Regions from separate parts of the Tistrella bauzanensis genome, predicted to be linked through region 4. Evidence: riboswitches for the same ligand, from Rfam matches in the RefSeq annotation. Region 4 holds a riboswitch; each other region holds the start of a gene.
What was found. A riboswitch is a leader RNA that binds a small molecule or an ion and turns the genes downstream of it on or off. The one in region 4 is predicted to bind cobalamin.

Region 1 (7,463 bases), on a different contig from region 4:
ATGCACAGGCAGGCGGAAGGCGCCATCGGCCACGAAGGGATCATCGGCCGGATCGCCCCAGCGGCCGCTGATCCGCGCCGCCGCCCCGGCCGGCATCGCCGCCAGACAGGTGCGATAGGCATCGAGGCTCCAGGCGATACCGGCCATCTGATCACCGCCATCCGTCGCCGCCGAGGTGCGCCGTCGGGTCAGGTCGTTGGTGGGGCCTGCCAGCAACCGGGCCATCAATGCGGCGCCATCGGTCGGCGCGTCGCCGGTGTCATAGCCGGCGGCCGTCAGCGCACCCAGAATCCGGGCAACGCTTTCCGGCGTGTCCAGGCCGACGCCATTGCCGATCCGGCCATCACGGTTGGGATAATTCGCCACCACCAGCAGCACCCGCCGGCGCGCGGGCGGTGTCAGGCCCAGCCGCACCCAGGCGGCGGCCAGCGCCGCCACGAAGTCCACCCGGTCGGGCTTCGGCGCCTGAACCAGGATCGGGCATTCGGTCGCGGCATCCCAGCAGGCCTCGGCCTTGAAGGCAACCGCGCGTGTCAGCACCCGGCCGTCGATCTCGGGCAGGCTGACATGCATGGCGAGGTCGGCGGGGCCAAGCCCGCGATGCCCGCCCGCCCAGGCGGCCTCGCTCGCCCCCGACAGCACCACCTGCAACACCGGCCGGTCGAGCCCGTCGAAGGGCGTGCGGGCCGGCGCGCCCGCCCCGGTCGCCGATCCCAGCGCGAAGGCTGTGGTGTTCAGCACGATGGCGGCCCCGGCCCGGTCGAGCGCCGCGCGCACGAAGGCCGCCGCCGCCGGATCCTTCAGGCTCTGGGCATGGATGGCCAGTGGTGTCAGCCCCTGCGCCGACAGGGCCGCCGCCAGCGAATCCACCGCCGCCGTCTGGCCGCCAAGGGCCAGCGCGCGATAGAACACGATACCGGCGACCGGCCGGCCGGTCGCCACCGCCGCGTCGATCCGCTCGATATCGGCGCCGCTCAAGCCATGCAGAGGTTGGTCAGGGGCGCTGTCGGCGGTGCTGCCATCGCCCGCCTCGGCCAGGGCCGGATGCAGGCCGGCCGGCGGCAGCGGCACCGGCGCCGGGCCCGGTTCGGCGCGCCGCCCCAGCAGATGCTGGGCATGGAGCAGCAGCCCGCAGGCATTGCCGACGCCATTGCCCGAGAAATAGGCCAGCACCCGCCGCCGCTCCGCCGGCGACACCGTCGACAGCCCGTCGAGCGAGGCATCGGGCTTGTCGTCGCCGGGGATCACCACCAGGGCGATCGGCCGGGCGCGGGCGATCTGGGTCAGCCGCTCCAGCCCATAGGGCCAATAGGCGGTGCCGCCAAGCAGGCGCACGATCACCAGCCGGGCATGGGCCAGCGTCCGGTCCACCCACAGATCCACCGACATCGGGTGCTTCAGGCGCTGAAGATTGACCAGCCGCAGCCCGGGTGCGGCATCGCCCAGCCGGTCCCGCGCTGCCGACAGGCAGGCAAGTTCTGTGTCGGCGGCGGTGACCACCACCATTTCGGCCGGGCTCTGGCGCAGGTCGATGGCTTCGTCGCCATCGTCGATCCGGCCGGGTTCGGCTGCCAGCAGATGCATCGGGGGCCGCCCCGCCCGGCCCTAGGCCGCGGTCCGTCCGCCGAGTGCGGCAGCAACCGCCCCGGCATCCAGCCCCTGCGCGCCGATCACCACCAGCCGCGACCGCCGGGCCTCGCCGGCACCCCAGGGCCGGTCGAAATGCTGCTGAAGCCGTGGCCCCACGCCCTGGACCACCAGCCGCATCGGCTTGTTTGTGACTGAAACGAAACCCTTTACCCGATAGATCGGATGATCGGCCACCGCCGCCGCGATCCGCCGGCTGATGTCATCAGGACTCATGCCGTCCGGAAGCTCGACCACGAAGCTCGCAAAGGCGTCATGGCCGTGCTCTTCCTCGCTGGTGCCGTCGTGATGGCTGGGTCGCGACGCGATGTCATCCTCGGCCGCGGCGCCGATCCCCAGCAGCACGGCGGGGTCGACCCTGCCCTCTGCCGCCTCGATCACCCGGGTCGCCGGCCGCAATTCGGGCGCGATCGCCGCATGGGCACGGGCCAGACCGGCCGCATCCAGCAGATCGGTCTTGGTCACGATCACCATATCGGCGCAGGCCAGTTGATCCTCGAACAGCTCGTCGACCTCGGCCTCATGGTCGAGCGAGGTATCGGCGGCGCGCTGACGATCCAGCGCCTCCGGGTCATTGGCAACCCGGCCTTCGGCGAGCGCCGCGCCATCGACCACCGCGATCACGCCATCGACCGTCGCCAGGGTCTTCACCGACGGCCAGGCGAAGGCCTGTACCAGCGGCTTAGGCAACGCCAGCCCGCTGGTTTCGATGATGATGTGATCGGGGCGCGGCTCGCGGGCCAGCAGCGCTTCCATGGTCGGCAGGAAGTCATCGGCGACCGTGCAGCAGATGCAGCCATTGGCCAGTTCGATCACGTTTTCATCAGGGCACGTGTCTATTCCGCAACCCTTCAGCAGATCGCCATCGATGCCGACATCGCCAAATTCGTTCACGATCAGCGCCAGACGCCGACCGCCGGCATTCTCGATCAGATGCCGGATCAGCGTGGTCTTTCCCGCGCCGAGAAAGCCGGTGACGATCGTCGCAGGTATTTTCGACCGGGTGCTCATGCGCGCCTCGCGTTGGTTCAATCGGGTCGGGGCAACGGTAGAGGCGTGTGGGGGCCGCCGTCAATCCGCTGTCTTCAGACCGCATGGCGAACCGGCCGACGCCATTCCGGTCTCGTCGACGCCGTGAAAACGCGTTGCAGACGCAGGTCCGGCAGTCTAGCATCAGCGCTGCACAGGTGCCGTCGAGTGGCCCGATCAGGGTTACTCGCGGAGAATTGGGAAGTCGGCACGCGATCCCGGATCACCCGATCCGGCATGGCGGAAGCCGACGCTGCCCCCGCAACGGTAGGACACGCGGCAAGCCCGTCGCAGCCACTGGGTTTTACCCCGCCAGCATCGGCCGGGCACCTGGGAAGGCACGGGCCCGGAGGATCAGGACCATGACATGGTTCTGCACGCCTCCCGCAGTCGAGCCCGGAAACCAGCCTGCGACACGACCGGCAAGCCGCGGAGGGCGGTGCGCGCTGATCCAGGGCCGCGCATGCGGCTGTTCCGGACCCGCCGGACAGCCCGCCCCATATGCCGCCCCCCGGACATCGCCGCACCCACCTCCGCTGTCAGCCATTGACCCATGGACCGCCGATCCGTTTCGGCGGAGGCGACTGGTGACGGTGCAGAGATGGCGATTTATATAGATACATCAAACCGTTATCGGCCATTCGCAGATCGCGGCCGCGATGCAGGCTGACCACACGACGTCAGCCTCGCCGACGCCAGCCTCACCGACGATTGCCCGGATCGACCACGACGCGGTCATCCTGCTGGTGCGACGCGGCCAGGGCAGCCCGCGCCGGCTGGAAACCCTGCGCGCGGCGGTGGCCGCCCGGCTGCGGGACATCTCAGGCTTTGACGGGCCGGTGGTGCTGGCCTTCACCGAACTGGCGGTACCAGCCGTCTCGGGCGCGCTTGGCGACCTGGCCGGCGGCGGCCATCGCACGGTGCTGCTGGTCGATCTGGTGGTGCCGGCCGAGATGAGCCTGCGTGGCTGGCTGCCGGGTGCCCTGCATGATTGGGCACAGCGCCATGCCATCACCCTCGACATCAGCTTCAGCGCCCCGGTGGAGGGCGACCCGCTTTTCATCGACGCGATCGCCGCGCGCATCGCCGCCAGCGACCACGACAACATCCGCAACAGCCCCGCCATCGACACCAGGCCGTCATGGAACGACCCGCCGGATCATGCCCATCACATCTTTGCCTGTGACGGGCCACGCTGTGCCCATCGCGGTTCGGGGCCGGTCTGGACGGCGTTGCTGGCGGCGCTGGAAGCGGCGGGTCTGCGCGCAAAAGCCACCGACCGGGTGATGATGACCCGCAGCCGCTGCCTGTTCCCCTGCAATCGCGGGCCGGTTCTGACCCTGCATCCCGGCGGATACTGGTGTGCGGTGCCCGATGCCGCCGCCGCCGCCCGCATCGTGGACGAGCATCTGAAACAGGGCCGGCCGGTCGGCGATCTGCTGTTCCGTGCCGCCACGTGACCGGTGGTCGCAGGCCGGCCCCGCCGCTTGTCATCCCGTCGGGGTGAGCCCATAAGATGTATATGCAATGCATTGAATGATGAGGCTCTGCGATGTCGCTGCACCCCGAGGGCGGCCCCGAACGGCGGGCCGCGCTGACCGTCCGGATCATCGAGGAAACCGGCCTGACCGAAACGGTCATCGCCCGGGTCGTCGACAGTTTCTATGACCGGATCCGCGTCGATCCGGTGCTCGGCCCGATTTTCGCGGCCCACATCGCCGACGAGCGCTGGCCGGCGCATCTGGCGCAGATGCGCCGGTTCTGGTCATCGGTGGCGCTGATGACCGGCGATTATCATGGCCGGCCGATGCCGGCGCATCTGCCGCTGCCGATCAGCGGTGCCGATTTCGATCATTGGCTGGCACTGTTTCGCGACACCGTCACCGCCATCTGCACCGAGGCCGGCGCCGCCCTGCTGATCGACCGGGCCGGCCGCATCGCCGCCAGCCTGGAGATGGGCATCGCCGTCGGCCGAGGCCAGATGCTGCGCCGGGGGGAACGGCTGTCGCCGGCGGCCGCCGCCGAGCCGGTATCCTGAGTCACGGTCAACGGCGCCACCACCGTCAACGGCCGACGACTGTCACCCCGCCCGACATCACCGCGCGGGTGGTCGCGCGTGCCAGCATCTCGTGCGGGAAGCCCGGATCGATCGCGCTCACCTCTGCCAGTTGCCGGCGCTGAGCGTCATCGAGCCTGACCGCCAGCGCCCCCAGATTTTCATCGAGCTGCTGAACCGTCCGCGCGCCGATGATCGGGGCGGCCACCGCGCCGTTCAACATCGTCCAGGCCAGCGCCACCTGCGACGCCGTGGCGCCACAGGCTGCCGCCACGGCCCTCACGACATCCGCGATCGCCAGCGACCGCGCGGTCAACGCGCCGTTCGCCCTGGCGAAATCGCGGCGGGTAGTGGTGGTCGCCGCCCCGGCGTCGCGCCCCAGATCCGACCGGCTGTATTTACCGCTGAGCACGCCGCTTGCCAGCGGCGACCAGGGTATCACGCCAAGCCCCATTTCACGCGCCATCGGAATCAGATCCCGCTCGACAGTGCGCTCAACCAGGCTGTATTCCACCTGCAGCGCGATCAGCGGCGACCAGCCGCGCAGATCGGCGATCGCCTGCATGCGCGACGCCTGCCAGGCCGGAATATCCGACAGCCCCAGATAGAGCAGCTTGCCGGCGCGGACCAGATCGTCCATCGCGCGCAGTATCTCCTCGACCGGCGTCGTCCCATCCCAGGCATGGAGATATAGCAGGTCGAGATGGTCGGTCTTCAACCGGATCAGGCTCTGCTCCACCGACCGCACCATGCTCTTGCGATGATTGCCGCCTGAATTGGCGTCGCCCTTCCGCGTCGGCAGGGTGTATTTGCTGGCGATCACCAGCCGGTCGCGACGCCCCGCGGCGAACCGGCCCAGCATGGTTTCCGCGCTGCCATCGGTATAGGCGTTGGCGGTGTCGATGAAGTTGCCGCCCCGGTCGACATAGGCATCGAAGATCCGGCGGGCGGCCGCCTCATCCGCCCCCCAGCCCCAGTCGGTGCCGAAGGTCATGGTGCCCAGCGCCATCGGCGACACCCGCAAGCCCGAGCGACCGAGCAGGCGATAGTGATCAAGGCCGGAAATGTCATGCATGGTCGTCTCCCGTCATGGCCATCTGGTCCATCCGGTGTGAGCATCGCCGCTGCGCATTCTGCAGAGAATGGCTTATGATCTGAATGAACCATGAAGAAACGGGGGCATAATGAGAGGGCGTGACGTCGCCGAGCTGCGGGCCTTCGCGGCTGTCGCCGAGCATGAAAGCTTCGCGCGCGCCGCGGCCCATCTGGGCATGACGCCATCGGCGCTCAGCCAGACGATCCGCACCCTGGAAGACCGGCTGGGGGTGCGGCTGCTGAACCGGACCACCCGCAGTGTCGCGATCAGCGACGCCGGCGCCAGCCTGCTGGCGCGCATCCTGCCGGCGCTCGCGGAACTCGATGTCGCGGTCGATGACCTGACCCGCAATCGTGAAAGCCCGCACGGTGTTCTGCGGCTGAACGTGACCCGGGATGCGGCACTGCATTACATAGCACCCCTGATCGCCCCGTTCAGCGCCGCCTGTCCGGCGGTCATGCTCGACATCACGGTCGATGATCGTCTGGTGGACATCGTCGCCGGCGGCTTCGATGCCGGCGTCCGCCTGGGCGAAACCGTGGCCCGCGACATGATCGCCATCCGCCTGGGCGGCGCACAGCGCATGATGGTCGTGGCAGCCGCGGCCTATCTGGATCGTCACGGCACACCGTCATCGCCGCGCGATCTGGGCCGACATCGCTGCCTCAACTATCGCTGGCCCACCAGCGGCGCCCCCTATCGCTGGGAATTCAGCCGCGATGGCGAGGCCTTGACCGTCGCGGTCCCGGGCCCGGTGATCACCAATGCGCCCGACATGCTGGTGCGCGCCGCCCTCGATGGCGCCGGGATCGGCTGCTTCTTCGCCGATCTGGTTCGCGACCACGTTGCGGCCGGGCGGCTGCGGCATCTGCTGGCAGCATGGTCACCGCCCTTTCCCGGCTTCTATCTGTATCATCCCAGCCGACGTCAGGTGCCGCCGGCGCTCCGGGCCTTCATCGATTTCATCATGCGGCCGCAGGGATAGCCGTCACCCGGCCATCCCCATATAACCACATAACCACGGCACTCAGGCCAACCCCTCACGCGCCAGCGCCCGCCGCACCGCCGGCCGGTCCAGCACGCGTTCCGCCTGGGCATGCCAGTTCGGATACAGCCCCGCCATGTCGGTGCCGCCGCGCAGCCCCCACAGATAGAAGACCAGCAGGAACGCGTCGACCACCGAATAGCGGTCGCCAAGCGCCCAGTCGCGTCCGGACAGGCGGGCATCGATGCGTGCCGACTGGTCCGCGATGGTCCGGGCCGCGCGGGCACGGATGCCATCCTGCGCCGCCGGATCGTCGCTGAACCGGGTGCTGCGCCACAGCCCGCCATAGCCCTGGCCATGCATCACGCCCGACAACTCGCTCAACCATTCCAGCGCCCGGGCATGACCCAGCGGATCGGCGGGCAGCAACCCGGCTTGCGGGTGGCTGAGCGCCAGATACATCAGGATCGCCGGCGCCTCGGTCAGCGTGTCGCCCGCGGCCGTCACCAGAACCGGCACCCGACCCTTGGGGTTGACCGCCAGGAAGGCGGGCGCCCCGGCCTCACCCGCCTTGACGTCGACAGCCCGGTCCTCATAGGCGAGATCCAGATCCTCAAGAACGATCCGCACGGCCAGCGAGCAGGCGGCCC
Region 2 (7,463 bases), on a different contig from region 4:
TTGAAGACAAGGCGGTGGTGGCGCCGGCGGTCGCGATGCTGATGGCAGCCGGTATCGATGCCCGCGGCCCTCTGCCCGCCGATACCCTGTTTCATGCCGAAGCCCGCGCCGGTTATGACGCGGTGCTCGGCATGTACCATGATCAGGTACTGATCCCGGCCAAAACGCTCGATTTCCATGGCGGGGTCAATGTCACGCTGGGCCTGCCGATCGTGCGCACCTCGCCTGATCACGGCACCGCCCTCGACATTGCCGGCCGCGGCATTGCCCGCATCGACAGCCTGGTTGCCGCCATCAGGCTGGCCAGCCTGATGAGCGCCGCACGCAGACGTGCCGCCGGCTGATCCGGAGCCCCATGACCGACGAATTTTCATCGACCGGCCCTGCCGCCATCACCATTCCAGACGACACAGCCGCCCGGCTGGAGGCGCTGCCGCCGCTGCGCGACGTCATCGCGGCCAACGGCCTGGATGCGCGCAAATCGCTGGGCCAGCATTTCCTGCTGGATCTGAACCTGACCCGGCGGATTGCCAGACTGGCCGAGGGCCGCGGCGGCCTGGCCGGCGGCACCGTGATCGAGGTGGGCCCCGGCCCCGGCGGGCTGACCCGCGGCCTGCTGGCCGGCCCCGCCGCCCGGGTGATCGCCATCGAACGTGATGCCCGCGCCGTCCAGGCCCTGCAGCCGCTGGTCGAGGCGTTTCCCGGCCGGTTCTCGATCATCGAGGCCGATGCGCTGACCATGGATCCGGGGGCGCTGCTGGATGCGGCGGGCGATCCCGGCCGTTGCTGGATCGCATCGAACCTGCCCTACAACATCTCCACCCAGTTGACCGTGCAATGGGCCGAGCGCCCGGAACGCATCGCCGGCATGGTGCTGATGTACCAGAAGGAAGTGGCCGACCGGCTGATCGCCGAGCCCGGCGGGCGCGACTATGGCCGGCTGTCGGTGCTGGCACAATGGCGGTTCCGCATCGCCAAAGGCTTCGACATCGGCCCGCGCGCCTTCACGCCACCGCCCAAGGTGACGTCGACGGTGCTGATCTATGAAACCCGGCCCGAGCCGCTGGCGCCCGCCGATCTGCACCTGCTGTCGGCGGTGACGGCAGCGGGCTTCGGCCAGCGTCGAAAGATGCTGCGCCAGAGCCTGAAAAGCCTGGGTGATGCCGAAGCGCTGCTGGCCGCCGCCGGTATCGAGCCCACGCGGCGCGCCGAAACGGTCTCGGTCGAGGGGTTCTGCGCACTTGCCCGGGCACTTGCGGCCCGCGACTGACGCCATCGCCATCCGGTCGCGGCCGACGGGCGCTTATGCCCGACGGCGCATCTTGAAAATGCGCGATCCCTCGCCGAAATTGGCGACGAGCCATGGCGGCCCATGCGTGGACGCGTGCCGTCGTCATGTCTCCGGGGTGCCATTCACGACACGGGAGACCGCATGACCTATCTTCTGCTCGCCGCCGGCCTGGGATTGTTGTTTCTGGGTGGCGAACTTCTGGTCCGCGGCGCGGTGGGCACCGCCACCCGGCTGGGGATTTCGCCGATGGTGATCGGCCTCACCCTGGTCGGTTTCGGCACCTCCACACCGGAACTGGTCGCAAGCCTTCAGGCGGCGCTGGGCGGGGCGCCAGGCATCGCCATCGGCAATATCGTCGGCAGCAATATCGCCAATATCCTGCTGATTCTTGGTGCTGCCGCGCTTATCCTGCCAATCGCGGTTGCCCCGCAGGCGTTCAAGCGCGACGGCACCATGCTGACGCTGGCCACACTCGCGCTGATCCTCGCCTGCCTGGGCGGCGAATTGGGGCGGACCGCCGGTGTGCTGTTCCTGGTCGGCCTGGTCGGCTATACGGTCTTCAGCTATATCTCCGACAAGCGGATGAACGATGCCACCGCCCGGATGCACGCCGCCGAGGCGAACTATGTGGCAGATCAGGAGCCGGTGAAAACCGCCAGTATCGGCCGCAGCCTGCTGATCACAGCCATCGGAATCGCCGGCGTGATGCTCGGGGCGAATTTCCTGATCTCAAGCGCGGTCGAGGTGGCGCGGACCTTCGGCCTGTCCGAAGCGGTGATCGGCCTCACCCTGGTTGCCGTCGGCACCTCGCTGCCGGAACTGGTCACCTCGGTGATGGCGGCGCTGCGCAAGCATGGCGATGTCGCCCTCGGCAATATCATCGGCAGCAATATCTTCAACGCACTCGGCATCGGCGGCGTCACGGCATTGGTCCAGCCGATCGCCATCCCGCCCGAGGTGCTGGCGCTCGACATCTGGGTGATGGCGGCGGCAACCGGGCTGCTGCTGGTCTTCGCCTGGACCGGCTGGCGGATCGGCAGGCGCGAGGCCGGTGTGTTCCTGGCTGCCTATGTGCTCTATTTCGTCGTGCAGTTGTCGCCGGCGGTACGCGGTGCGCTCGGGCTCGCCTGAGCCACTGCCCTGCCCGACACCGCACTGATGGCCTGCACCGGATATCCGATGCGGGCCATCAGTCGTTTGTGGTCAGACCGATCTGATTGACGGTCAACAGAGCGAAGCTCAGCGACCGGCATCCTCACGCATGCCATTCACGAAACCGCTCAAGCCGAGCTGGCGCTTGCGGCGCAGGCGCTCCGCGCGCAGGATCGCCTCCAGATTGGCCAGGCTGCGATCGACATCATCGTTCACCAGCACATAATCGTATTCGGCGTAGTGGCTCATTTCATCAGCCGCCTTGGCCATCCGCCTGGCCACCACCTCGGCGCTGTCCTGGGCACGGGTGGTCAGCCGGCGTTCCAGTTCCACGATCGACGGCGGCAGGATGAAGACCGTCACCAGATCGTCGCGCGCCCGATCTGCCAGCTGCTGAGTGCCCTGCCAGTCGATATCGAACAGGACGTCACGGCCGGATGCCAATGTCGCCTCCACCGCCGCGCGCGGGGTGCCATAGCTGTTCTCGAACACGGTCGCATGTTCCAGCAGGGCATCGTCACCGACCATCCGCTGGAACGCCGCCTTGTCGATGAAGTGATAATCCACCCCATCCACTTCACCCGGCCGCTTCGCGCGCGTGGTCACCGATACCGACAATGCAATATCGTCATCACTGGCCAGCAACCGCCGCGACAGGGTGGTCTTGCCGGCGCCCGATGGCGATGACAGCACCAGCATCAGGCCACGGCGCCGGTCATGGGGAAGGCGGCGGCTGGTGGTGGCGGCATCACTCATGCCCACACCTGGGCCGGTCCGGCAGTCTGCATCACGTGTCTCGCTTCCATCATTCCAAAAGATCCTTTTATATGAAGGATCTTACTCAACATTCTGGATCTGTTCGCGCAACTGGTCGATCCGGGTCTTCAGCGCCAGCCCGATGCGGGTCAGCGTGGTGTCCGAGGATTTCGAGCACAGCGTATTGGCCTCGCGGTTGAACTCCTGGGCCAGAAAATCGAGCTGACGGCCGACCGGTTCGTCGTCGGCACACAGCGCCCGTGCCTGGGCGACATGGGCATCCAGCCGGTCCAGTTCCTCGCGGATATCGGCCTTGGCGGCGAGCACGGCCGCTTCCTGGATGATCCTGTCTTCCGACAGGCCGGCGCGGTCGTGCAGCAGGCTGTGGATCAGATCGTCCAGCCGGTTGCGGATCACCTCGGGCTGGGCGGCGGCGGTCGCCCGGGCATCGGCGATCAGGCCGCCGATCGCATCGATATGCTCGTCGATCAGCCGGGCGAGGGCGGCACCTTCCTGGGCGCGCGCCGCGACCAGCCGGTCGAAGGCCACGATCAGGCTGTCGGTCATCGCGTGCTCGCGGGTGGCGCGGGCGGCTTCGCTTTCCTCGTGCTCCACGGCCTGGATCAAGCCGGGCACGCGCAGCAGACCATCGATCCGCGGCGCCTTGGCCTTGGGAAAACGCCGCTGCAGATCGGCGATCACCTCGCCCAGCCCGTCGGCCACATCCGGGTCCAGGCGCAGCCGGGTGCCGCGGGCATGGACCACCATCGCAAGCTGCACGCTGACATGGCCGCGCCGCAGCCGGTCCTGGGCCACCCGGCGGATCACCGGCTCGAACTGATCGAAGCCGGCGGCAAGGCGGATGCGGAGATCCAGCGAGCGGCCATTGACGCTCTTGACCTCCCAACTCCAGCGGTAGCGCGCATCGCCGGCGTCGGCGCGGGCAAATCCCGTCATGCTGGCGAGCGCCATGGCCAATCTCCTGAGGATGAGCGATGATCGGCGGACTATACGAACCCCGCAAGCCCCCGCCAAGCAGCGATTGCCACAGATGTCCGACGCGACCCGCCCGCCACGCGACCACCTGTCGCCCCGCCACATCGCCATCACCGGTGCTTCCAGCGGGCTCGGCGCCGCACTGGTCCGGGCCTATGCCGCGCCGGGCGTCAGGCTGGCGCTGCACGGACGCGACGCGGCCCGCCTGGACAGTGTGGCCGCCGCCGCCCGCGCCAGCGGTGCCACGGTCGACACGGCCCTGTTCGACGTGACCGATGCCGGGGCCATGGCAGACTGGCTCACCCGCGCCGACACGACCTTTCCCCTGGATCTGGTCATCGCCAATGCCGGCATATCGGGAAACGAGGCGGCATCGGGCGGCACCGTTTCGGCCGATGTCACGCGCGCGATCTTCGCGGTCAATGTCGACGGCGTGGTCAATACCGTGTTGCCGGCCGCCAATCTGATGCTGGGCCGGGGACGCGGGGCGATTGCGATCATCTCAAGCCTGGCCGGTTATCGCGGCCAGCCCGGTGCCCCCGCCTATGCCGCATCAAAGGCCGCCGTCAAGGCCTGGGGCGAAGGTCTGCGACCGCGCCTCGCCAAGGGCGGCCTGCATGTGTCCGTCGTCTGCCCGGGCTTCGTGCGGACACCGATGACCGGGCGCAACCGCTTTCCGATGCCGTACCTGATGGAGGCCGATCGCGCCGCCGCCATCATCCGCCGGGGACTCTGTCGCAATCGCGCCCGGATCGCCTTTCCCTGGCAACTGGCCGCGGTGGTCTGGCTGCTGGCAGCCCTGCCGGCATCCTGGGCGGATGCGCTTCTGCGCCGGATGCCGGGCAAATAGTCGCCAGGACCGCCATGTCCGTGGCTGGCCGGCCCGCCATCGCGAAACGCCCTGACGCCCTGACGCCCTGCGATATGCTCTTGCCAGACGCACCCCGATTGCGCAACCATGGCGCCACTGATGGTGTCCGCGATCGACCTGGTCGGTCGGGGATGAAAAGGGAATGCGGTGCGCGATCACGGCCGAAGCCGGCGATCGCAATTCCGCGGCTGCCCCCGCAACTGTAAGCAGCGAGTGCCCCATCCTGACTGCCACTGGTCCATCGAGGCCGGGAAGGCGATGGCGGTGCGATGACCTGCGAGCCAGGAGACCTGCCGTCATTCGCGGTCACGGGCGAGCACGTCGGGCGGGGTGTACCGATGGGTTTTTGCAAGCGGTGGCGGCGTCAGGGCCCCCGGACACCCGTCTTCCTTCAGGCACGGTTCCAACAGGCACAAAGCCGCATACCATGCTGGCCTCGTTCGCAGTGACCGGTCGACGTTGCTGAACGAGGTCTATCGGTGCCTGATACCACTGCCCACGTCCGCCGCCCGGACTCCGTCCGCCGCCAGCCAGCCAACCGCCATGTCACCACGGCCGCCATTCTGACAGCCGCGCTCGCCGCCGGCCTGTCGTCCCCCATTGCACAGGCTGCCTCCGATGACGAGGTCACACCGCTCGGCCCGATCTCGGTGTCGGCCGCGCGCACGCCCACGCCGCTGGCCGCGATCGGCAGTGCGGTGACGGTCATCACCGGCGAGCAGCTCGACGCGCTTCAGATCCGCCATGTCGACGACGCCCTGCGGCTGGTGCCCGGCGTCGCGGTCAGCCGCACCGGCTCGGTCGGTGGCCTGTCGCAGATCCGCATCCGTGGATCGGAAGGCAATCAGACCCTGGTGCGGATCGACGGCATTGAGGTATCGGACCCGTCGGCCGGCTCGGAATTCGATTTCGCCCATCTGCTGGCCTATGAGGTGGAGCGGATCGAGGTTCTGCGCGGCCCCCAGAGCGCGCTGTACGGATCGGACGCCATGGGCGGGGTGATCGACATCACGACGAAGCGCGGCGCCGGCCCGCTGTCGGGCAGTCTGCGGACCGAGGCCGGCGGCTTCGAGACCCGCGAGGCGGCTGGCAGCCTGTCCTATGGCGACGAGATCTTCGACGGCATGGTCTCGGTGCAGAGCTTCCGCACCGACGGCATCTCGGTCGCCGACGAGCGGGCGGGCAATCCTGAGACCGACGGCTATCGCAACCGATCGGCCTTCGCGAAATTCGGCTGGCGGCCGACCGAGGATCTGGAATTCGCCCTGGTTGGCAGAACCCTGCGCTATCATGCTGAAGGTGATGGCTATTCCACCCTGCCCGTCGACGGCGACGAAGAGACCCGCGGCACCCAGAGCTTCGCACGCGCCGAGGCCCGCTATGCCATGGCCGATGGCCGGTGGCGCCACAAGCTCGGCCTGGCCCACACCGAACACGACCGCGACTATCGCGCGAACGGCTCGGTGTCGAGCACCTATCTGGGGCGACGCCTGAAGACCGATTATCAGACCGATTACAGTTTCGACACCACCACCGGCCTGCCCGCCAGCCACGATATCAGTCTGGCGGCGGAGTATGAGCGCGAGACCGTGCGCACCCACAGCGACTGGTCGTCGGTCGATCGGGCCTTCGATGCCACTGGCTATGCCGCCGAATACCGGCTGGGCTTGTTCAACAGCCTGTTCCTGTCGGTGGCCGGCCGGGTGGATCAGAACGAGTTGTTCGATGATGCCGCCACCTACCGGCTGACCGCGGCCTGGGTGATCGACGGCACCGGCACGCGGCTGCGCACATCCTATGGCACCGGGGTGAAGAACCCGACCCTGTTTGAATTGTTCGGCTATTCGGCCAGCTATCGGGGAAATCCAGACCTGAAGCCCGAACGGGCGCGCGGCTGGGATGCGGGCGTCGAGCAATCCTTCCTTGGCGGTCGCATCACCGCCGATCTCGGCTATTTCAGCCAGGATATCGACCGATTGATTCAAGGGTCTGGCAACACGTCGCTCAATCTGGATGGCACGTCGAAGATCGACGGCGTCGAGGCATCGCTGACCCTGCGGCCGACCGGCTGGATGGATCTCCGCCTCACCTACACCTATACCGATGGCGAGGACGCCAAGGGCGAGGAACTCATCCGCCGGGCGCCGCATGTCGCCAGCGCCGATATCGCCACCCGCTTTCTGGACGACCGCGCCCGCGCCGGCGTGTCGGTGGTCTATAACGGCGAGCAGAAGGACTGGGCCTATGACGCCAATTATGCCCGCAGCGTCGTCACCTTGGGCGCATATACGCTGGTCGGCCTGACCGCGGCCTATGACCTCACCGACAGGGCCGAGATCTTCGGCCGGGTCGACAATCTGTTCGACGAGCAGTATCAGGAGGTTCTGGGCTATGGTT
Region 3 (7,463 bases), on a different contig from region 4:
CTTATCACGAACCCGGCGATAAGACGATCATGGGGAATGTGATTAGGGAAAGTGGGCCGGGGGAGCTTGATGAACTCCTTGACTATCTGGCGTCGTCCCCGGCCACCGCTCATCATATCGCCTACAGATTCGCCAAGCATTTTGTTGCAGATGTCCCACCGACCGCACTCGTTGATCTGCTGCAGCGTCGTTTTCTGGAAAGCGATGGGGATCTGCGGGAACTGGCGAGGTCGTTGGTCGAGTATGGCAATTGGAGCGAGCCTGCGCAAAAAGTGTTGCCGCCTGAAGATTGGGGGATAGCCTTTGCCCGCTTGGTCTCAATGCAGGCGATGGGCGTGTCGGCACGCATTCGCAGCGCCGTGACACAAATGGGCCAGTCGAGCTATTCAGCGCCGTCTCCCAAAGGCTGGCCGGATGAATTGAATGCCTGGCTGACGCCGGAGACGATTATCGCGCGAACTTCATGGGCCCGGCATCTGATGGAGGATGAGGACATTCCACCCGATCCACGAGATATTCTGGACCTGTATGGCGAAACGATCGGAGAGGCCGAGCGGATGATCATTGCAGGTGCACCGTCACGTGTGGACGGGCTCTCGTTGATCGCTGCCATGCCTAGGTTCAATCTGCGCTAATGAAGTGAGGACGCGTGATGAAGTGCTCGCGGCGCAATTTCCTGACCACGTCGGCCATGGTCCTGACAGGGGGTGTTTCGTTCTCGCTGCTACGGCCTTCCTTTGCGGCCGCGTCCGTTGACGATAGATACTTCATATTCGTGAACCTGAGGGGTGCCGCGGACGGAATGGCCACGTTGCCACCTGTCGGCGATCCGGACTACGCGGATCTACGCGGGGCGCTTGCCTTCGACACGGCGGAGGTTGGTTTGATCGACGATGGCCTCTTCGCCTTCAACCCGGCACTGAACTCGCTTCGTCCGTGGTACGACGCTGGCGACCTGTTGTTCGTTCATGCCGTCGCGACTCCTTATAGAAACCGCTCCCATTTTGACGGACAGGCCGTTCTTGAAAACGGGCTCGCCGATCAACACCGGACAAATAGCGGGTGGTTGGGGCGGGCGCTCCAGGCACGTGACAATGCTCCGGTCGCCGTGGCCGTTGACGGTGGTGTACCTCTGGTGCTGACCGGCGCAGATCGGGTGATGAACTGGTCGCCTGGGAGAACCAGTGTACCATCCCCCGATGTGGTTGAGCGACTTGCGGCTCTTTATGAAGCTGATGCACGCTTTGCATCATTCGCTGATGCCATGAGAACCTCGGTAGACAGCATTAGGCGACTAAGGGCGACAGGGACGCCGCAAGCAGCATCCTTTGTCGTAGCAGCGCGTTTTTTGACAGAGAATGGTGGCCCGCGTGTCGCTGTTCTGTCAGTCGATGGCTGGGATACACATACGGTACAAGGAACCATCAAGGGACGATCTCAAGATGCACTGTCCAAGCTCGCAAATGGCTTGTCTACCATGAGACAGACACTTGGCGAGGAACGATGGACTAAGACGATTATTCTAGTTGCAAGTGAGTTTGGCCGTACTGCCCGCCCGAATGGCAGCAATGGGACCGATCACGGCACGGGAGGGGCGATGATGTTGTGCGGCGGCGCGGTGAATGGTGGTCGTATCGTTGCTGACTGGCCGGGCTTGTCTGAGTCGGCTCTGTACGATGGCCGTGATCTGAAACCCACTCTAGACATGCGTGCCGTACTCAAAGGGGTTGCGTTGGATCATCTGAGGGTTTCTCGGGAAAGCGTTGAAAACGTCGTGTTTCCCGCGACATCTGACGTTGTTCCGCTGGCTGATCTCGTCAAGATATAGAGAAGGCCCAGAGGTTTCCGTTTCGCATCGCTCGGTTCCGGGTGTTAAACATGTCCGGAATTATCCGACCGACGGAGACGAACCCCCATGTCCGGTGAGCGCATCTATCTGTATGACAGCACCCTGCGCGACGGCGCGCAGACCCGTGGCGTCGATTTCACGGCAGCCGACAAGGCGGGTGTCGCGCGCGAACTGGATAAGCTGGGCATTGATTATATTGAGGGTGGCTGGCCGGGCGCGAACCAGACCGATGACGCGTTCTTCGCCGATCTGCCCCGGCTGAGCCGGGCGCGGTTTTCAGCTTTCGGCATGACCCGGCGCTTCGGGCGGTCGGCCGAGAACGATCCCGGGCTTGCCGCGGTGCTTGGCGCCGATGTGCCGGCCGCATGTCTGGTGGGCAAAAGCTGGGATTTTCAGGTCACCATGGCACTGGGCGTGGAGCTGGACGAGAATCTGCGGATGATCGGCGACAGCATCGGCCATGCGGCGCGGGTCAAGTCCGAGGCCATGTTCGATGCCGAGCATTTCTTCGACGGCTATAAGGCCAACCCCGACTATGCGTTGGCGGCGGTCGGGGCTGCCTATGCCGCCGGCGCGCGCTGGGTGGTGCTGTGCGACACCAATGGCGGCACGCTGCCCCACGAGATCGACGAGATCGTCCGTCATGTCACGACCCTGATCCCCGGCGATCGCCTGGGTATCCACTGCCATAACGACACCGGCAACGCCGTGGCCAACAGTCTGGCGGCGGTGCGCGCCGGGGTGCGGCAGATCCAGGGTACGTTGAACGGGTTGGGCGAACGCTGCGGCAATGCCGATCTGGTGACCCTGCTGCCGACCCTGATGCTGAAGATGGGCTATACCACCGGCATCGATGAGGCAGGGCTGACCCATCTGACAACGGTCAGCCGCGCCTTCGATGAGCGGATGAACCGCGCGCCCAACATCCATGCGCCCTATGTCGGCGCCGCCGCCTTCGCCCATAAGGGCGGGTTGCATGCCAGCGCGGTGCTGAAGGATCCGCGCGCCTATGAGCATGTGGTGCCGGAACAGGTGGGTAACCGGCGCCATGTGCTGGTGTCGGACCAGTCGGGCCGGGCCAATCTTCTGGTGCGGCTGGCCGAGATCGGCATCGAGGTCGCGGCCGATGACCGGCGCCTGCCGGGGCTGCTGGAGCAGGTGAAGGCCAATGAGCATGTCGGCTATGCCTATGACGGCGCCGATGCCAGTCTGGAACTGCTGGCCCGCCGGGCGTTGGGCGAGGTGCCGGAATACTTCCGCCTGCAATCCTTCCGGGTGATCGATGAACGCCGCTACAACGCGCGTGGCGAGCTGGTGACCCTGTCGGAAGCAACGATCAAGATCACTGTGGGTGGTGTGCCGATCATGGCGGTGGCCGAGGGCAACGGCCCGGTCAACGCGTTGGACACGGCCCTGCGCCGGGCGATCGCCCAGACCTATCAGGGCGTGCGTGATGTCCGGCTGGTGGATTACAAGGTGCGGATCATGTCGGCGCCCGACGGCACCGGCACCGACGCGGTCACCCGGGTGGTGATCGAAAGCGCCGATACCACTGGCCATCACTGGTCGACGGTGGGCGTGTCGGCCAATGTGGTCAATGCGTCCTATGAGGCGCTGGCCGATGGTATCACCTACCGGCTGTTTCAGGCCGGCGTATCGGTGCCGGCGGCGGCCGACGCCGCCGCGGCCCTGGATGTGGGAGCCTGATCGACCGATGACCGACCAGTCCGAGCAGCGGCCGGCCAAGGCCGCTGCCACCCGTGGCCTCGACGGGCTTGGCGGCGTTCAGCCGGCTGTGATCCTTGTGAACACCCAGATCGGCGACAATATCGGCTCGGCCGCCCGGTCGATGCTGAATTTCGGCCTGACCGATCTGCGGCTGGTGGCGCCGCGCTGTCCCTGGCCCAATGATCGCGCGGGCGTGCTGGCCTCCGGCGCCGACGCGGTGCTTGAGCGGGCACGGGTCTTCGATACCGTGGCCGAGGCCGTGGCCGATCTGGATTTCCTGGCGGCATCGACCGCGCGCCCGCGCGACATGGTGAAGCCGGTCGCGACCCCGGCGGCGGCGGCGGCGCGGATGCGCGGCCATGCCGAGGCCGGCGGCCGGATCGGTATCCTGTTCGGACCGGAGCGCACCGGGCTTGAGAATGAAGACATCGCCCTTGCCGACCTGATCCTGACCGTGCCGCTGAACCCGGCCTTCGCCTCGCTCAATCTGGCGCAGGCCGTGGCGCTGTTCTCGTATGAATGGTTCACCACCCGCGACGAGACCGTGCCGGTGCAGATGGAGATGGGCCGCTATGGCCGGGCGTCGAAGAAGGAGGTGGCCTCGTTCTTCGATCATCTGGCGCAGGCCCTGGACTGGTCGGGCGTGATCCGGAATCCTGAGATGCGGCCGACGATGCTGCGCAACGTCCAGGCCATGTTTCAGCGCGCCGATCTGACCGGGCAGGAGGTCCGCTCGATGCGCGGCTTCCTGCACGGATTGATGATCCGTGGCGCCCGCGAGGGCGAACTGGCCGATTTCCCGTCCTATCGGCGCCGGCGCGCGGCGTTGGACCGGGCCGATGCCGCAGGGGCCACAGCGGCGGCCGGCATCGTTCCGCCAAAGGCACCCGGCCGCGCCCGCGGCCCCGATCGCCGCCGGGCCGCCGTCGATGCCGCCGCCGGGCGGATCACCATCGGCGCCCATGACGCGCTGCTGGTGGTGGACCTGCAATATGATTTCATGCCCGGTGGTGCGTTGGCGGTGGCCGATGGCGACGCGGTGGTGCCGCTGGTCAACCGGCTGGGCCGGCTGTTCGCCGAAGTGGTGCTGACCCAGGACTGGCATGCGGCGGGCCATACCTCCTTCGCCAGCAGCCATGCGGGGCATGCACCATTCCAGACCGTGGATCTGGACTATGGCGCCCAGGTGCTGTGGCCCGACCATTGCGTGCAGGGCAGCCGTGGCGCCGATCTGCATGACGGGCTGGATCTGCCGCAGGCACGGCTGGTGATCCGCAAGGGCGACGACCCGGCGGTCGACAGCTATTCGGCCTTTCTTGCCGCCGACCGCACCAGTCCGACCGGGCTTGACGGCTATCTGCGCAGCCGCGGCATCACCCGCGTGTTCATCTGCGGGCTTGCCACCGATTTCTGCGTGGCCTGGACCGCCCTCGACGCCCGCACCGCCGGTTTCGAGGCGGTGGTGGTCGAGGATGCCTGCCGGGCCATCGACACCGACGGATCGCTCGATCGGGCACGCCAGCAGATGCAGGCGGCCGGCGTGCGGCTGGTCGGCAGCGCCGAACTGACGGCTGCCGTCACCGGCTGAACGGCAACTGCCATGTCGCGGTGTTTTCGCATTGCAATCGACGTTATGTTATAACATAACATAAACCGGATGCCGAGATGCTTGACCGGTCATGAATCGCGCCTGTAGTCTCGGCTCAGACGGTTCCCTTCGGGGATCAAAAGGGAATGGGGTGCGTGTGTGTGTCTGGCTTGAGCCAGCGCCTGTGCCATGCCCCGGCTGTCCCCGCAACTGTAGACGGCGAGCCGGCCGTCCACTCGCCACTGGCGCGGCATCGGATGATGCGGCCGGGAAGGCGACGGTCCGGTGAAGACCCGTGAGCCAGGAGACCTGCCGTCTATCGTGGTCACGCGCGTGCCTGCCGGTCGGGGAGTACCGGTGGCGATGGTTGGTTTCCGCCGACCGTCCTGCCTGCGGTGATGTGCCACGCATAGTGAGGCATCATGCTGCCCGCACCGTCTCTGCCGGCAAGATCCGGCACTGCCGGCGACCACCCGTCGCCGTCGCTTTCCGGCTCCGCTGTTCCGATCCCCGCGCCCTGGGGCGATGCCGACGCGGCATTCTTCGCCGAGCACCTGGACCGATCCGATTATGCCCGCAATCTGGGAGAGTGCTTGCGCGCGCTCATGGGTGGGCGTGTCCGGTCGCTGATCGATGTCGGCGCCGGATCGGGGGTGCTTGGCCTTGGCCTGATCGCCCGGGGCGGACACTGGACCGCATGGGAGCCCAACGCCCATATGCGCGGCCGGCTGGCGGCGGTGGTGGCCGGCAGGACCGATCTCACCCTGGATGTCCGCGCCGATGGCTGGCAGGCGCTCGATACCGCCCCCATGGCCGACCCGGCCGATCTGGTGCTCTGCGCCAATATTCCGGGGCCGATCGGTGCTGCGCAGGCGCTCCATGCCCGCACCCGTGGTCGTGGCCGCAATCTCGCCTGGGTCGTGCCGGCGCAGGCGGGGCCGCGGAGCTGGTGCCTGTCTGGTTTCCTCCCCGATGACCTGCATGGCGACGATACAACGCCCGGCCACAGCTTGTGTCTCGATGAGCTTGGGCCGGACCATGCGCCAGATCTGGTGCATCTGGTCGACTGGCGTTTCCGTGCCCGGTTTGCCGATCATGCCGCGGCCCGCGACCACATGATCGACCGGCTGGCACGGCGTCATGGGCCGGTTTCAGATGATCTGGCGCACCGCCTGGACCGGCATCTCGACCAGGCGCTGATGCCGGCCGATGACGGCGGCGTCATTGCCGAGGCGCCGAAGGTGAGCGCCATCCTGCTCTGGCACGGCTGATCGGGGCACGCCCGCATCTCTTCCCACAAGACCAAGAAACCGGACATCATGATCATGCGCAGCTCTTTCACGCGCCGACGCGGGCCATCGGCGCTGGTGGCCCTCTGCACCATAGTGTCACCGGCGCCGGTGCTGGCCGATGACGTCGCTGCCACGGAACTCGACCGTATGGTCATCACCGCCCAGGGCCGGCCGGAGCCGCGGGCGCGGGCCTCGGGCACGGTGCAGGTGATCGACACCGACACCATCCGGCGCTCGTCTGCCCGCTCGGTCACCGATCTTCTGGCCGAGAACGCGGTCGGGTTCTTCAGCGACTGGAGCCCCGGTCAGACCTCGTTCAACATCCGTGGCGGTGCCACCGACGGCCAGGGCCGCGACTGGCGCAGTCAGGTGACCGTGCTGATGAACGGCCGCCGCGCCGGCACCGCCAATCTGTCGAAGCTGTCGCCCGATGATCTGGACCGGATCGAGATCATCCGTGGCCCGGCCTCGGTGATCTATGGCGCTCAGGCTATCGGCGGCGTGGTCAATCTGATCACCCGGTCGGGGGCGACCGAAGAGGCCGGCAGCGAGATCACCGCGCGCGTCGGATCGTTCGGCCTTGCCCGCGGCCATGCCGCCACCGCCGGCGCCAGCGGCGGCTTCGATCATTATGTCGGCCTGGGCGGCGGCGTGCAGGACGATTACGACACGCCCGAAGGCCGGCTCGACAACACCGGCTGGCGGCGTGGCGGCGGGCTGGGCGCCTTCGGCTTCCAGAATGAGCGGTTGGGGCGCATCGACCTGACGCTGCGCACCGACGGCGTCTATGATGCCGGCTTCCGGGGCTCGCAATGGGACACCAACAACACCGATGACCGGCGCAATGCCTCGATCGATCTGGGCTGGGACCGGGAATTCGGTGCCGGGATCGGTGTTGCCGCGCAGGCCTATGTGGTGCGCGATGTCGACAGCTTTCATTGGGGGGCCGAACGTCAGCGCAGCGGCGCCGACGGCTTCTCGTCCGACGACAACCGCCGGCAGCTTG
Region 4 (7,463 bases):
ATAGCGGACCGGCGACGACACCAGCGCCACCCGTGCGACATCCGCACCGTCCAGCAATGCCACAGCCGTGGCCGCGCAGCCGATGGAATGGGCGATGAGACCCTGCACCGCCCCGGCATGACGCGCCGCATGGGCAACTGTCGCCGCCACCGCCATGGCCAGTTGCGGAATGGTCGCGGTGCTGCCACCCGACCCGCCATGGGCCGGCAGATCAGGTGCGAGAACCGTGAAACCTTTGGCCTGCAACGGTGCCACGAAGCCCGCCATGTCGGCATGGCTGCCTTCCCAGCCATGGACCAGAACCATGCTCGATCCGGTGGGCGTTGCACCATCGGCCGGTGCCCATTGGCGGATCAGCATGCCGGTTCCCGCCACATCGATCTCGGTCAGGCTGTCGGGCATCGGCATCTGCCGCGCCGGGCGTGCCCGGCGGCGGTCGGGGGTGATGAGAGCGCGGGCCAACTGGCGCGGGGTCGGGCGCCGGGCTGGCGTCGTGGAGGCATCGGGGTCTGCCAGGGTGGAGGGCTGGGTGGACATCGGCAGGGTCGCCTCTTCTGATGGTCATTGACGTTATATATGATAATCATCATATAATCGGTCATGGCAACACAAATGGCGCATGCCGACGTGGCACCGCCCCTCCCCTGACGCCAACCGTTCCCCTGACGCAAAGGACAGGTCTTCCCCATGACCAGCACCGTCATCGCCGGCTATGTCCGCACGCCGTTTCATTTCGCCCGCAAGGGCGCCCTGGCCGGGGTCCGCCCGGATGATCTGGCAGCCACCACCATTCGCGCACTGGTCGAGCGTGCGGAGCTGGACCCGGCGCTGATCGAGGATGTGATCATGGGCTGCGCCTATCCCGAGGCTGAACAGGGCGACAACGTCGCCCGTGTCGCCCTGCTGCTGGCCGGCCTGCCTCAATCGATCGGCGGCATGACCGTGAACCGGTTCTGCGGATCGTCGATGTCGGCGGTCCATATCGCCCATGGCCAGATCGCGACCGGCGCCGGCGAGGCCTTCATCTGCGCCGGGGTGGAATCGATGAGCCGCGTGCCCCAGGGCGGCTTCAATCACAACCCCAATCCGCGCTTCCGCAGCCCCTCTCGGCCAGATGCCGACCTCATTGTCGATGCCCATATCACCATGGGTGAGACGGCGGAGAATGTCGCGACGCAGTATCATGTGGTGCGCAGCGATCAGGAGAAGCTGGCGCTCGCCTCGCAGCGGAAGGCGGCTGCCGCCCGTGCCGATGGTCGGCTGGCCGATGAAATCGTGCCGGTGACCACACCTGATGGCGCGGTCATCGACAGCGATGGCTGCCTCAGGCCTCAGACGACGCTGGAGGCTCTGGCCGGATTGAAGCCCGCCTTCCGGCCCGACGGCACCGTCACCGCCGGCACCGCATCGCCACTCACCGATGGTGCCGCCGCCGTGCTGGTGACGTCGGAAGCCTTCGCCATCCGCCACAACCTGTCGATCCTGGCGCGGGTGCGCGCCACCGCCATTGCCGGCTGTCCGCGGGAAATCATGGGCATCGGGCCGGTGCCGGCCACGCGCAAGGCACTTGCCCGCGCGGGCCTGACCATCGCCGATATCGACGTGGTCGAAATCAACGAGGCCTTCGGCAGTCAGGCGCTGGCCTGCATCCGGGAGCTTGAGATACCGGAGGCGATCGTGAACATCGACGGTGGCGCCATCGCCATCGGCCATCCGCTGGGCGCCACCGGTGCCCGGATCACCGGCAAGGCCGCGCAGTTGCTGAAGCGCATCGGCGGCCGCTATGCCCTCGCCACCCAGTGCATCGGCGGCGGCCAGGGCATCGCGACCATTCTTGAAGCCGTCTGATCAGGCGCGTTCAGCGTCAGGTTGCCGAGCGGTGTCTGCGGTCGAACTGCGCCCAGACACCGGCCGGGCCATCCCAGTCGCCCCGGCTGGCGGCCTTGGAATATTCGGTCGCGCGCTGCTCGAAGAAATTGGCGTGCTCAACGCCGTTCAGAATTTCGACCAGCCAGGGCAACGGATGCGGCACCAGCGGTCGTGCGCCATCCTCGACGTCGGAATAACAGCCATGAACCGGCCGCAGGCCAAGCTGGGTCAGCCGCCAGTCGGCGATATAGCGGATATAGGCCTTGATATCGGCCGGCGTCATACCGTGCACCGGCCCCAGTTCGAAGGCCAGATCGATGAACCGGTCTTCCAGCGACACCATGGTGCGGGCCAGATCGATGATGTCATCGCGGACCGATGCGGTCACGGCGCCGGTCTCGCGATGCCATTCATGAAACAGGCGGATGATGCCGGCGCAATGCAGGCTTTCATCGCGCACCGACCAGCTCACGATCTGGCCCATGCCGTTCATCTTGTTGTGGCGCGGAAAGTTCAGCAGCATCGCGAAACTGGCGAACAGCGCCATGCCCTCGGTGAAGGCACCGAACATCGCCAGCGTCCGCGCCACATCCGCAACCGTGCCCGTGCCGAAACTGTGCATGTAATCGGCCTTGGCGCGCATATCGCCATAGCTGCGGAAGGCCTCGAATTCAGCCTGTGGCATGCCCAGCGTCTTCAACAGCAGGGCATAGGCATCGATATGCACGGTTTCCATGTTCGAGAACGCCGCCATCATCATCTGGATCTCCAGCGGCTGGAACAGCGGGATATAGCGCTTCAGATAATTGTCACCAACCTCGATATCCGACTGGGTGAAGAAGCGGAAGATCTGGGTGAGCAACTGGCGTTCGGCATCGCTGACCCGGTCGGAATGCCAATCCTTGATATCACCGCCAAGCGGTACTTCCTCGCCCATCCAATGGGCCTGCTGCTGGCGCTTCCAGAAGCCATAGGCCCAAGGGTAGCGGTCGACGTCATAGCTGCCGGTCGCGGTCAGCAAGCCGACGCGACCAGTGCCGATCAGGGTCATTGGATCGAGCGTGCCCGGGATGCCGGCAAGGCCATGGGTGCGGATCGTCACTGACATGCAAGGCATTCCTCATAATCGGTCGGCGCGACACGTGCCGCGGAGGTCGACACGGCATCCGTTCCGCTGGTCGCCATGCTGTCGGCATCTCCCGCGAAGCCCGCGCGCTGCAACGCCCGCGACCGGCAGTAATACAGGCTCTTCACCCCCCGCTCCCAGGCGGTCCAGTGCAGCATATGCAGATCCCATTTATCGATATCGGCCGGCAGATACAGGTTCAGTGACTGGCTCTGGCAGATGAATGGCGCGCGGTCGGCGGCGAAATCGATGATCCAGCGTTGATCGATCTCGAAGGCGGTGCGGAACACTGCCTTTTCCTCTGCGGTCAACGCATTCAGATGCTGCACCGATCCCTCATGACCCAGAATAGACTGCCAGACCGCCGGCCTATCCAGCCCCTTGGCGGCCAGCAGCCGGACAAGATGCGGATTGCGCACCGATATCGCGCCCGACAGGGTCTTGTGGGTGTAGATATTGGCGGGGATCGGCTCGATGCAGGCGCTGGTGCCACCACAGATGATGCTGATCGATGCTGTGGGCGCGATGGCGAGTTTGTGGCTGAACCGCGCCTGCATGCCGGCTTCGGCCGCGTCGGGACAGGGGCCGCGCTCGCCAGCCAGGAACACCGATGCCCGGTCGGCCTCGCGCCGCAGCTTGCGGAAGATGGCGAGATTCCACGCCTTGGCCATGGCGCTTTCGAACGGAATGCCTCGCGCCTGAAGAAAGGCGTGAAAGCCCATCACGCCCAGCCCGACCGAGCGTTCGCGCATCGCTGAATAGCGCGCGCGGGCCATGCTGTCGGGCGCGGTCTCGATGAAGCTGGTCAGCACATTGTCGAGGAAGCGCATCACATCCTCGACGAAGCCCGGCGCCTCATTCCATGCGTCCCAGGTCTCGATGTTCAACGAGGCGAGGCAGCAGACCGCGGTGCGCTCCCGGTCGTGATGATCCAGGCCGGTGGGCAGGGTGATCTCGCTGCACAGGTTCGAGGTCGACACATCCAGCCCCAGCATCCGCTGGTGGCACGGCAGCGCCCGGTTGACCGTGTCGATGAACAACAGATAAGGCTCACCGGTCTGAAGCCGGGTTTCAAGGATGCGCTGCCACAGCCGGCGGGCATCCACCCGCCGGATCTCGCTGCCGTCACAGGGGCTGCGCAGCGCGACATCATCCCCTGTCTTCACCGCCGCCATGAAGGCATCGGTGATGTTGATCCCGTGATGCAGGTTCAGGCCCTTGCGGTTGAAATCGCCCGACGCCTTGCGGATCTCCAGGAATTCCTCGATCTCGGGATGATGAATGTCCAGATAGACCGCCGCCGATCCGCGGCGCAGCGACCCTTGCGAAATCGCCAGGGTCAGGCCGTCCATGACATGAATGAACGGAATGATGCCCGACGTCTCGCCACAGCCCTTCACGGTTTCGCCGATCGACCGGACCTGACCCCAATAGGTGCCGATGCCGCCGCCATTCGAGGCCAGTGCCACATTCTCGTTCCAGGTCCGGACGATACCGTCCAGGCTGTCGGGAACGGCGTTCAGGAAGCACGAAATCGGCAGGCCCCGCGCGGTGCCGCCATTGGACAGGATGGGTGTCGCCGGCATGAACCACAGCCGCGACATCGCATCATAGATCCGCTGGGCATGGTCGATATCGTCGCCATAGGCACAGGCCACCCGCGCGAACAGATCCTGATACCGCTCCCCCGGCATCAGATAGCGGTCGCGCAATGTCGCCTTGCCGAAATCGGTCAGCAGCGTGTCGCGACCATGATCGATGGCAAGATCCGAGGGCCGCGGTGCCGGTGCCAGCGTTACCGGTGCCAGCGGGGCCGGCAGCGGCGCATGCCGTATCCGCCCGGCCCCGACCGGCGCGGTAACGGGAACCAGATGACCATGACGGTCGAAGTCGAAGGCCGCAGACGACATGGTGTTCACCCATCTGCCCTGGCGGAGCGGTTCCGGGTGAACGCAGGGCGATGAGGCCACAGCCCTGGCCCGGAACAACCGGGCAAGGCATGAGCTGCCGCCTGCGCCCGCCGGGACTCCCCGCCCAGGGACGTTTCAACAGGTTCGCGGCAGGTCTCCTGGCTCGCGGGTCGCCACTGCCACACAGGCCTTCCCGGCATGTCGTCATGCCAGTGGCACCAGATCGTGTGGTCGCTCGCCGCCTACAGTTGCGGGGACAGCTTCGGATTTGGCGAGCACCTCTGAGCCGCCCACCGCACCGAATTCCCTCTTAGCCCCATATTTTGTGGATATGAGGAACCGAGAACACTGCATATTGTGCAGATGGACACCCTGTCGTCAAGGCTGGCATTCCTGGGCGCGTTCAAGGCCAAGCCGGGCCAGCACCGCCTCGATGGCCCGCAGCCGGTCGGGTGCCACCTCGCCGTCAATCGTGATGCGCTTTGCCGCCGGATCCGCGCAGCGGATCGCGAGGCCCTCTCCGGTCTCGCCAAGCGCCGCCCGAACCCGATGTTCGGCCGCGAGCTGACGCAGGCGAAAGCGTGCGATCTTGCCAAGCGGGGTCAAGGGCAGGTCGGGCAGCACGAACACATGGCGCGGCCGCGCCGGCGGCTCGGCGATGTGCGCGGCCATAAAGGCCGCGATGTCGTCTTCGGAGCAGATCATGCCGGCGCGCGGCATCACATAAAGCACCGGCAGTTCCCCGGCATAATCGTCGGGCATGGCAACCGCCGCCGCCTGGGCGACCGCCGGATGGGCATGCGCGACCGCCTCGATCGCCACCGGATCGATGTTGTGACCGCTGCGGATGATCACGTCCTTGGCCCGGCCGATGATCCGGAGCTCGCCCGATGGCAGCACCTCGCCCCGATCACCCGATCGCAGCCAGCCGTCCTGCGGGCGATCCACGGTGCCGGCAGCGGTGCGATAGCCCTGGAAGACATGCGGGCCCGCCACCAGAACCTCGCCCTGCGCACCGGGGAGACGGGCCGCGTCGACCGCGCCCAGCGCCACACGCGCCAGCGGCACCGGCGGGCCCACGGCATGGTCGTGGAACCGGCCGTCAGCCGGCTGGACCGACACGATCCCGCCGGTCTCGGTCATGCCATAGAGCTGGCAGACCGGGCATGCGGCGATCTTTTCCACCCGCGCCGCCAGTTCGGGCGCCAGCGGCGAACCGCCGGTCAGGATCGCCCGCAGCCGGTCGAGGCGCGCGGACCCGCGCGGGCTGTCGGCGATGGCCGCCAGAATGGTCGGCACGCTGCCGATCATACTGGCGCCGGTCTCGTCGACGATCTGCCAGAACCGGCGGAGCACCTCCGGGTTGCGCATGGCGGTCGCGGTTGGAAAAATCACCGTGGCGCCCTGCGACAGGGCCGCCAGCAGCACATCCACCGCGCCACCGACATGAAACAGCGGCAGGCCGGTGAGCACCCGGTCTTCGGCGATCATGCCACTGCCGGCCGCCGCCATCAGCGTCGCTGCCGCCAGATTGCGGGCCGACAACTGCGCCAGCCGCGGTGCACCGGTCGTGCCGCCGGTGTGAATGAAGGCCGCCACCCGGTCGGGATGACCCGGATCGACCACACACTCCGCACCGCTACCCAGGAAGTCGACCCAGTTGACAGCCTGCCGACTGGCGGCGCCCATCGGCACCGCGACAACCTTGGTCACCGTCGGCACCGCCGCCACCGCCGCCATCACCCTGCCATGCACATCCAGCGCCGGATGCGGCCCCATGGTCACCACCACCCGGACCCGCGCCAGGGTCATCTGGGCCGTCAGTGCCTCGGCTGACAGCAGCAGGTTCATCGGAAAGGCGATACCGGCCGCCGTGGCGGCGATCAGCGCCATCACCGCCTGCGGCACGAAGGGCAGCAGGATGGCGACGCCGTCCTCCGGCCCGACGCCTGCGGCGCGCAAGGCCGCGGTCATCTGCCGGATCTCGCGGACCAGGGCCGCATAGCTGATCGTGATCGGGGGCGATCCGGCGGCATCCGGCAGATAATCCAGCGCCGGATGATCCGGACGCTCGACAGCGATCTGTGCCAGCAGATCATAGGGCGTGGGTGTCGCGTCGAGGCGGGCGCGCAGCGCCGCCTCGCGCCCATCGGTGCCGGTCGGCATGGGTCGTGTCTCCCTCCCTTTGGGGACGTGTCTTCGTCTTATCGTTCTTGTCGTTGGCGTCCGTTATCCGGCCTGGCGCCGGCCGTGTGCGGCCTCAGCCGTCGCCGTGTCCGTCCATCTCGCGGATCAGGGCGCGGGCCTCGTCGCCCTCGGGGATCGGTCGGCCGCTGTCGCGCCAGGCAACCGCCGCCTTGAAGCCCCGGGCCTGGGCATAACGGCGGAACCACAGGCCTTCAGGGTTGTGGCGGGTGATGCCGTCGAACACTGTCGCCATCATCTGCGACTGTTCCAGGCCCTGGGTCAGCATCACCTGATTGACCACCATCTTGTGCATGGCCAGATGCCCGCGCGGCACGCCGGCGATACGTCCGGCAAGGCGCAGCGTCGCCGCC

Region 1: another riboswitch for cobalamin. It lies ahead of IEW15_RS04500 ((2Fe-2S) ferredoxin domain-containing protein); the one in region 4 lies ahead of IEW15_RS21955 (ribonucleoside-diphosphate reductase subunit alpha).
Region 2: another riboswitch for cobalamin. It lies ahead of IEW15_RS17170 (TonB-dependent receptor plug domain-containing protein); the one in region 4 lies ahead of IEW15_RS21955 (ribonucleoside-diphosphate reductase subunit alpha).
Region 3: another riboswitch for cobalamin. It lies ahead of IEW15_RS16235 (methyltransferase domain-containing protein); the one in region 4 lies ahead of IEW15_RS21955 (ribonucleoside-diphosphate reductase subunit alpha).

The regions. Positions count from the first base shown of each region.
Region 1 covers NZ_BMDZ01000006.1:77,121-84,583, forward strand. The annotation lists gene cobN (cobaltochelatase subunit CobN) at 1-1,584, opposite strand, end outside; gene cobW (cobalamin biosynthesis protein CobW) at 1,606-2,658, opposite strand; cobalamin riboswitch at 2,816-3,102, shown strand; gene IEW15_RS04500 ((2Fe-2S) ferredoxin domain-containing protein) at 3,336-4,136, shown strand; gene IEW15_RS04505 (group III truncated hemoglobin) at 4,229-4,714, shown strand; gene IEW15_RS04510 (aldo/keto reductase) at 4,740-5,807, opposite strand; gene IEW15_RS04515 (LysR family transcriptional regulator) at 5,917-6,813, shown strand; gene IEW15_RS04520 (glutathione S-transferase family protein) at 6,856-7,463, opposite strand, start outside.
Region 2 covers NZ_BMDZ01000045.1:29,660-37,122, reverse strand. The annotation lists gene pdxA (4-hydroxythreonine-4-phosphate dehydrogenase PdxA) at 1-344, shown strand, start outside; gene rsmA (16S rRNA (adenine(1518)-N(6)/adenine(1519)-N(6))-dimethyltransferase RsmA) at 392-1,270, shown strand; gene IEW15_RS17190 (calcium/sodium antiporter) at 1,433-2,422, shown strand; gene gmk (guanylate kinase) at 2,531-3,199, opposite strand; gene IEW15_RS17180 (YicC/YloC family endoribonuclease) at 3,281-4,171, opposite strand; gene IEW15_RS17175 (SDR family NAD(P)-dependent oxidoreductase) at 4,251-5,045, shown strand; cobalamin riboswitch at 5,150-5,378, shown strand; gene IEW15_RS17170 (TonB-dependent receptor plug domain-containing protein) at 5,546-7,463, shown strand, end outside.
Region 3 covers NZ_BMDZ01000041.1:16,364-23,826, reverse strand. The annotation lists gene IEW15_RS16260 (DUF1800 domain-containing protein) at 1-635, shown strand, start outside; gene IEW15_RS16255 (DUF1501 domain-containing protein) at 653-1,828, shown strand; gene cimA (citramalate synthase) at 1,916-3,556, shown strand; partial or broken gene IEW15_RS26605 (RNA methyltransferase) at 3,438-4,319, shown strand; gene pncA (bifunctional nicotinamidase/pyrazinamidase) at 4,578-5,165, shown strand; cobalamin riboswitch at 5,269-5,496, shown strand; gene IEW15_RS16235 (methyltransferase domain-containing protein) at 5,588-6,436, shown strand; gene IEW15_RS16230 (TonB-dependent receptor) at 6,491-7,463, shown strand, end outside.
Region 4 covers NZ_BMDZ01000078.1:10,661-18,123, reverse strand. The annotation lists gene IEW15_RS21970 (alpha/beta fold hydrolase) at 1-537, opposite strand, end outside; gene IEW15_RS21965 (thiolase family protein) at 688-1,848, shown strand; gene IEW15_RS21960 (ribonucleotide-diphosphate reductase subunit beta) at 1,865-2,977, opposite strand; gene IEW15_RS21955 (ribonucleoside-diphosphate reductase subunit alpha) at 2,968-4,905, opposite strand; cobalamin riboswitch at 5,038-5,264, opposite strand; gene IEW15_RS21950 (AMP-binding protein) at 5,284-7,071, opposite strand; gene IEW15_RS21945 (crotonase/enoyl-CoA hydratase family protein) at 7,166-7,463, opposite strand, start outside.